One region of the Aridibaculum aurantiacum genome, then DNA from elsewhere that is predicted to be linked to it. Evidence: riboswitches for the same ligand, from Rfam matches in the RefSeq annotation. Region 1 holds a riboswitch; the other holds the start of a gene.
The links. Region 1 has a riboswitch for cobalamin ahead of dut (dUTP diphosphatase). Riboswitches for the same ligand answer to the same signal wherever they lie in the genome.
Positions count from the first base shown of each region.

Region 2: it holds a riboswitch for cobalamin, as region 1 does, so the genes downstream of both, J4N22_RS03430 (TonB-dependent receptor plug domain-containing protein) here and dut (dUTP diphosphatase) in region 1, are expected to answer to the same signal.

Region 1 covers NZ_JAFEWC010000002.1:112,921-116,291, reverse strand. Annotated here, with positions in the region: gene J4N22_RS12150 (ribonucleoside-diphosphate reductase subunit alpha) at 1-125, opposite strand, end outside; gene J4N22_RS12145 (ribonucleotide-diphosphate reductase subunit beta) at 163-1,137, opposite strand; gene dut (dUTP diphosphatase) at 1,167-1,610, opposite strand; cobalamin riboswitch at 1,734-1,920, opposite strand; gene J4N22_RS12135 (hypothetical protein) at 3,329-3,371, opposite strand, start outside.
Region 2 covers NZ_JAFEWC010000001.1:790,782-794,152, reverse strand. Annotated here, with positions in the region: gene J4N22_RS03430 (TonB-dependent receptor plug domain-containing protein) at 30-1,970, opposite strand; cobalamin riboswitch at 2,078-2,279, opposite strand; gene J4N22_RS03425 (CvpA family protein) at 2,382-3,338, shown strand.

The DNA of each region.
Region 1 (3,371 bases):
GCGCCATCTACCGTTTCGCCTTTTAACAGGTAACCACGATTGAGCATCTGCTCACTCTCTTCATTTTTCCACCAGTATTTTTCTGTCAGGGGCGTTTTAGAAATCAGTGGTGTTACAATATCCATATCGAAAATCTTTTGCGTTCTAATTAAATGTGATTGCTTAAAACAAGTCGTTGGCCGTAATGCTCTTATCGTGCTTGGTATATTCTACCGGTCGCTTAGCGAAGAAGTCATCCAGGCTGTTGGCAAAAACTTCTTCTTCAAACCACTTCATCGGCTCGTATTGACTGTGGCTAATGAAGAACTGTTCAGGAAAATTGATTTTTTGCAAACATTCATCTACCCTGAATTTTATAAAATTCAACAGGTCGCTTTTCGTGATCGTATCAATCTCGCCTTCCTGGAAGATCCAGTCGATGATCTGTTCTTCAATTTCGATGAAATCTGTTATCAGGTTGGTTGTTTGTTCTATCAAAGCATCGTCAATCAATTCTGGATATTCCTCCCTCAATTTATTGATAAGATAAATACCTGCGTTTGCATGCAGTTGTTCATCTACCGACGTCCATGCAATGATGTTGCTTACGTTTTTCATCAGCCCTTTAAACCGCGTAAAAGAAAGCACGACAGCAAACTGGCTGAACAGGGATACGTTTTCAATCAGGATGGTGAACAGGATCAATGAAATGACATATTCTCTCTGGTCGCTTGAATTAACCTTACTTAATGCACCGGATAGGAATGCCAGACGCTGCTTCACAACCGGCACTTCTATCAGTTTTTCAAATTCATCATTGTAGCCTAGAACCTCCAGCAAACGCGAATAGGCCTCTGAGTGGCGGAATTCGCATTCGGCGAAAGTGGTACCCAGTCCATTCAACTCCGGCTTTGGAAAATGATTGTACAAGTTGCCCCAGAAAGACTTTACCGATACTTCAATTTGTGCAATGGTGAGTAAGCTGTTCTTGATAGCGCTTTGTTCACTTTCGGTAAGGTGAGAGTGAAAGTCCTGCACATCAGCGGTAAAATCCACTTCTGAGTGTACCCAAAACGATTTGTTGATTGCTTCAGTAAACTGCAATACTTCCGGGTACTCGAATGGCTTGTAATTAATTCTTTTATCAAATAATCCCATAAAACGTTTATTGTTATTTCAACTGTATTTTAATTCTTGCCGGTATGTCCAAATCCTCCTGCACCTCTTTCGGTAACATTGATCTCTTCTACCGCTCTCAACTGTACCCGCTCCACTTTCTGAAACACCATTTGCGCTATTCTATCGCCATTGTTGATGGTTACCTGTTCATTCGAAAGATTAACCAGGATCACTTTTATCTCACCCCTGTAATCTGCATCTATGGTACCCGGCGTATTCAGGCAGGTAATTCCCTGTTTGATGGCCAGGCCGCTTCTTGGGCGTATCTGCGCTTCATAACCAGCTGGCAGTTCTAAAAAAAGACCTGTTGGTATCAAAGCTCGTTGCAGCGGTTCTAAAGTCACCACCTCGTTTACAAAAGCCCTGATGTCCATACCTGAAGATCCTTCGGTGGCATATTCAGGCAATGGATTGGTTGATCGGTTGATGATGGATATATCTGTATGTAGCATGATAATTATTAATTCATCTTGTTAGTTTATTACTGTAACACTCGCGGATAGAGTGCAGGAAGCTGAAGGCTGAGCCGATAGAAGGGCGTAACGATCAGTACCTACTTTTCCTCCGAAAGCATTGTTACTAAATTGAATGCGGCAGGTCTTCTGACTTGCTCCGTTGTTCATAGCCTTCCCGTTCTTTTAAGAACAGTGGCTTGAAGATGACAACCATGATAGGAGCTCCCAGCTACGGGGATAGTCCGGGACTTGCACCTGGTTCCCTTTAAATCCCGCCGTGGCGGGAACCGTATCATGTTCAAAATAATGACATAAGAATAGAAGGGGGCCAACTTGTTGTTCACCCTATGTTGAAAACAAATATTGTCCCGCTGGACTGGTCGGCGAATAGAGAAAATGCCGCTGCTATCAAAGGTGAGGCTGATGCGGTATCCCGCCCATCCAGGTGAATAGCTTGCCCTGGAGGTGGTAATTCTGTTGCGGGATAACCCTGCTGCCAGGGAAGATTGAGGTGTTCCTACGGAAGACTTCGAAAACTGAGCTGGAGACACTACGGAAAGCTGGTTTGCCATAAGGGACACTACCGAAAGTTGGGGAAGCAAGGAGGCCGCGGCATGACAATCATTGATCAAGCAGCGTATTTACCCTTATAAGCATATCTTCGTCCACTTTTTGAAACTGGTTGTAAAGTTGCCGTTCCTACAAGCATCTTAAGAAACGGGGAAACATACGCTGGAGCCATAAGTAAATAATATTCTAACCTTTAAATTTTAATTGTATGTCAAAAACAGCTCATCCTAAAAAGAATAAGCCTACTAAAAAGAAAAGCTCAGCACAGAAGAAAGCTAAAGCGCTAACAAAGAGAGCACGTTAAGGTGCAAACGAAGACAGCCCGGTTCAAACTGCCGGGCTTCTTTTTTACGCCTTGTTGGTGTTTTGGTTTAACACTTCCAGCGCCAGCTTTTCCTCGCCAGCAACTTCTCCCCCAGCTCTCCTTGGATGTTTTAAGGAAGCGAATGACACGTCTTCATGTTTATCCCTGCTGTGTCTCCTTAAAAGCTGCGGTGTCTCCTTAAAAGGTATCGTGCGTTTGCCACGGTCCCCTTCAATACCAAGGTGTTCTATAGACCATGGTCTCGAGTATGGTTTCCTAAAGGTGTTCTGTTTTTTCCTCAGATTTTTGTACAGTAAGGTTTATTTACTTGCTGTTTTTCCGATACTTAACTCTACTCTCTTACTAAGACATGTTGATTACAGAGTTATAGAACCCGGCTTTTCATCCTCTTGATGTCACTTTTTTTGTGTGCCCAAAAAGTAACCAAAAAAAAGGCGACCGGGAATGATATACAGCCCATTCCCGGAGTCTTACTATTGAGCTTTTGTACTACCCTGCCTGCCGGCAGGCAGGTGTTGTAAACAGCAGCGGGACGTTGATGCCTTGATAAGTTAGCAAGCTGCTTAAAACGATGATATAAAAAGTTCCAAAAAGGGAATATGCATGAAAAACCTATGCTGAAGTCACAACCTGCCTGCCGGTAGGCAGGTAGCACTTATGCTTAATCAGGGAACAAGGAAAGGAACGGGGTGTAATCATTCTCGACAACGGAAAGACTGACAAGTCGGCATTTGAATTTATGTTTCCCTAAATAGCACGGGGCGCTTTCCCCTGAAAGCACCCCGAACAAGATCGTGAAAAAGGAAACTCTTTTTGAGTTCTAAGGACAAGTGATATTAGGATTGAATGGTTGGAAAATACCT
Region 2 (3,371 bases), on a different contig from region 1:
ACCGGCTTTCATTATATTTTCCTGGTGAATTACAATTTAAATGTTACACCTCCTGTAACCAAAGTTGGTATAGAGTTGTAACCGCGTATATCGAAGAACCTGGTGTTGGTGATGTTTTGAGCATCAAGGAAGAAAGTCCAGGTATCACGCAGTTTGTATTCAGCATAAGCGTTCAGCAAAAAATAGCTGTCAAGCTTGATATCATTCGCCTGGTAACCACCTGCATCAAAACGACTTCCTACATACTTACCTGCTACACGTACATGCAAAGCTTTGGTGAACTGGTAACCTGCAGCAATGTTCAGGTTGTGCTTTGGCCTGCGCAACAAATGCGAGTAGGTTGTATCCTTGAAAGTAACGCGGCTTTGCGAAACCTCTTCAGGGTTTAGATAAGTATAGTTAGCTGAAAGGGTAAGAGCGGTAGTAGGACGAACAACTGTTTCCAATTCTACACCATTTACTTTCTGGCTGATGAAGTTGTAATACCTAAAGTTGAAGTTGTTGAAATCAATTCCATCTTTTATGTCGCGGTGGAAATACACGATGCGGCTATTAGCCACTTCATGCTGGTGCTGTAGTCCCAGTTCGTAATTGGTAGAACGTTCAGGCTTCAGGTCTCTTACACCAAAGGAAGAATACAACTGGTAAAGCGTAGGCGCTTTAAAACCTGTAGCTATACTACCAAATACCCTGAACTGGTTGGTGATGCTGTACGAAGGATTGAAAGTAAAAGTATGATTGCTGCCATAACGTGAATGCACATTCAAACGAGCACCTACTTCTATATTTAGCTTCTGGCTGTTATCGCGCACAAGCAACGAGCCGTACAGTGATGACTGGCTAACGGATGTATCGCTGAAAGATGACTCGTAAGGTCCCCAGCCGCTGAGTGAATAAAAATGACTGTTCATGCTATTGAAGCGGTAGTCTGCACCTTGCAAAAATGTAACATTCTTACTTAGCTCTATACTACTGTAAAGCTCTGCAAATTGCGAACGTCCATTGAAGTTGTCTGTAGAATACGTGCTGAAACCTGCAATATGAACACTATCATTCAGGTAGTTCCTGCGGTTCTCGCTGTATTGGTAGTTACCTGTAATGCTTACAATGTTTTTCCTGAAATGGAAACCAGCACCTGTCATCAACAGTTTGCTGTTAGTTGTATAATCTCTTTCGTCAGTAAACAGGCCAGCATCCAGGTCTGTTTTATACCTGCTTTCTTGTATGAAAGTGCGGAACGACAGGTTCTCATTCGCCTGGTACTGCACCGAAGTATTGAATACATCGCTGTTATAGCCATCATTGTCAAAGTTTGCTTTACCGGTGCTGTCGTGTGCTGATGAAAAACCATTGGTAAGCATTTTTGCATAACGCGTGGTGTAGGTAAATTTACCAAGCTTACCGAACAACTGCAGGTTGCCTCTAAAGGTGCCATAGTTGCCTGCAGCAACCGTTGCTGCTACATGTACAGGTTTGGTAATGTCTTTTTTTAGCGTAATGATATTGATAACACCAGCCACCGCATCAGAACCGTATAAGGTAGACTGTGCACCACGCGAAATCTCGATGCGCTCAATATTGTTCAGGCTAAAGAGGTTGATGTCGAAATCGTTTTGGATGAATGATGGATCGCTGATAGGAATACCATCTACCAAAATAAGTGTACGTCCAGATGAAGCACCACGCATGTACACAGTCTGGTTGCTGCCCATGTTGTTCAGCGCACCATTGATGGTTAATCCTGCCTGTTCGTTCAGCAATTGAGGAAGCGTACGGCCGCTGTTCTGCTCTATCTGTTCTTTGGTAATAACACTGATAACCTTGCCGGTAGTACTTTGTTTTTGCGGAAGTTTATTTGCGGTTACTACCACTTCATCCAATACAGATGAACGTGTAGTGTCTACTGATTGTGCATGCAAGCCCAAGGCTGATGCAGTAAGTAGAGAAAGAAGGTAAAATTTCTTGCTCATAGCAATTTGTTCATTTTTGACTATGAGCCTTCGGAAAACAGGAAAGAAATGCAACGTCTCTGAACACAAGACACTCACATCTCCAGCTTTTCGCCCGAAAGCCCGGTGATTAAATAATTGGTATGGCAGGTCTTCTGGCTCGTTGCCTGCTGAACGCCTTCCCATCATTTTACTGACAGTGGCCAATGTTCAACAGTTACTCAAAATTTCATTCTGAAAAGCAACATACAGCTACGGGGATAGCGCCGGACTTACACCGGCTTCCCTTTTCATTCCGCCCTTGCGGAAACCAAACCGGGTGCAAATGTAGCAGTGCAGGTGAAAAGGAAAAATATTTTTTCTTCTGGGTGAATGAAAATGAACCACCTGCAGTTGTTGGTACATCTTTTATGAATATGAAATAAAAAGGCTATGAATTTAATTGACTTCTTTCTCTTTATTATCATATTACTGGCTGTATATGGTGGCTATGTGCGCGGGTTTATCGTAGGAAGTATAGAGCTGATATCATGGGTGGCAGGCTTGCTGCTTGCCTTCTGGGGGTACCAATACATAGCCGCTCTCATAGAAAAAGGTTTTCCCAATATTGGTGTATGGAATTACCCTATATCATTTTTCATAGCACTAATTATTGCACGAATCATTCTTGGGAAAATAACAGCCCGTTTTTTTGCCACTACCCCACCCCAGGCACATGCCAATATTGCTAACAAAGCGCTTGGCACTGTTCCGGGTTTTGTAAATGGGATTATTTATGCTACCATCATTTCTGCATTGTTACTAGCCTTCCCCTTATCGGATGGATTAAGTGAGAAAACAAGAGAAAGTAAGATTGCCGGCAGGCTGGCACTGGGTGTAGAATGGCTAGATGAAAAACTATCACCGGTGTTCGATGAAGCTGTTGGTAAAACCATCAACAACCTGACAGTAGAACCGGAATCTACCAAGTCATATGATCTGAAGTTTACAGTAGATAATCCTAAACCACGCCCTGACCTGGAAGCGCAGATGCTGGAAATGGTAAACGAGGAACGGGCAAAAGAAGGACTGAAACCGCTGAAGGCCGATCCTGAAATGACGGAAGTGGCAAGAGCACATTCACGTGATATGTTTGCCAAAGGATATTTTGCTCACGTAAATAAAGAGAATGAAACACCGGCTCAACGTGCACGAAAAGCAGGTGTACGTTTTTTAACTGCAGGTGAAAACCTAGCATTAGGACCCACATTGCGCATATGCCACCAGGGCCTGATGAACTCACCGGGGCACAGAGCAAACATTTTACATAAAGCTTACGGAAGGTTGGGCATTGGCGTACTTGATGGCGGCAGGCATGGGTTGATGATAACACAGAACTTCAGGAATTAACCTATGGCTTCAACTTATGGTGTGGCTTTGTAT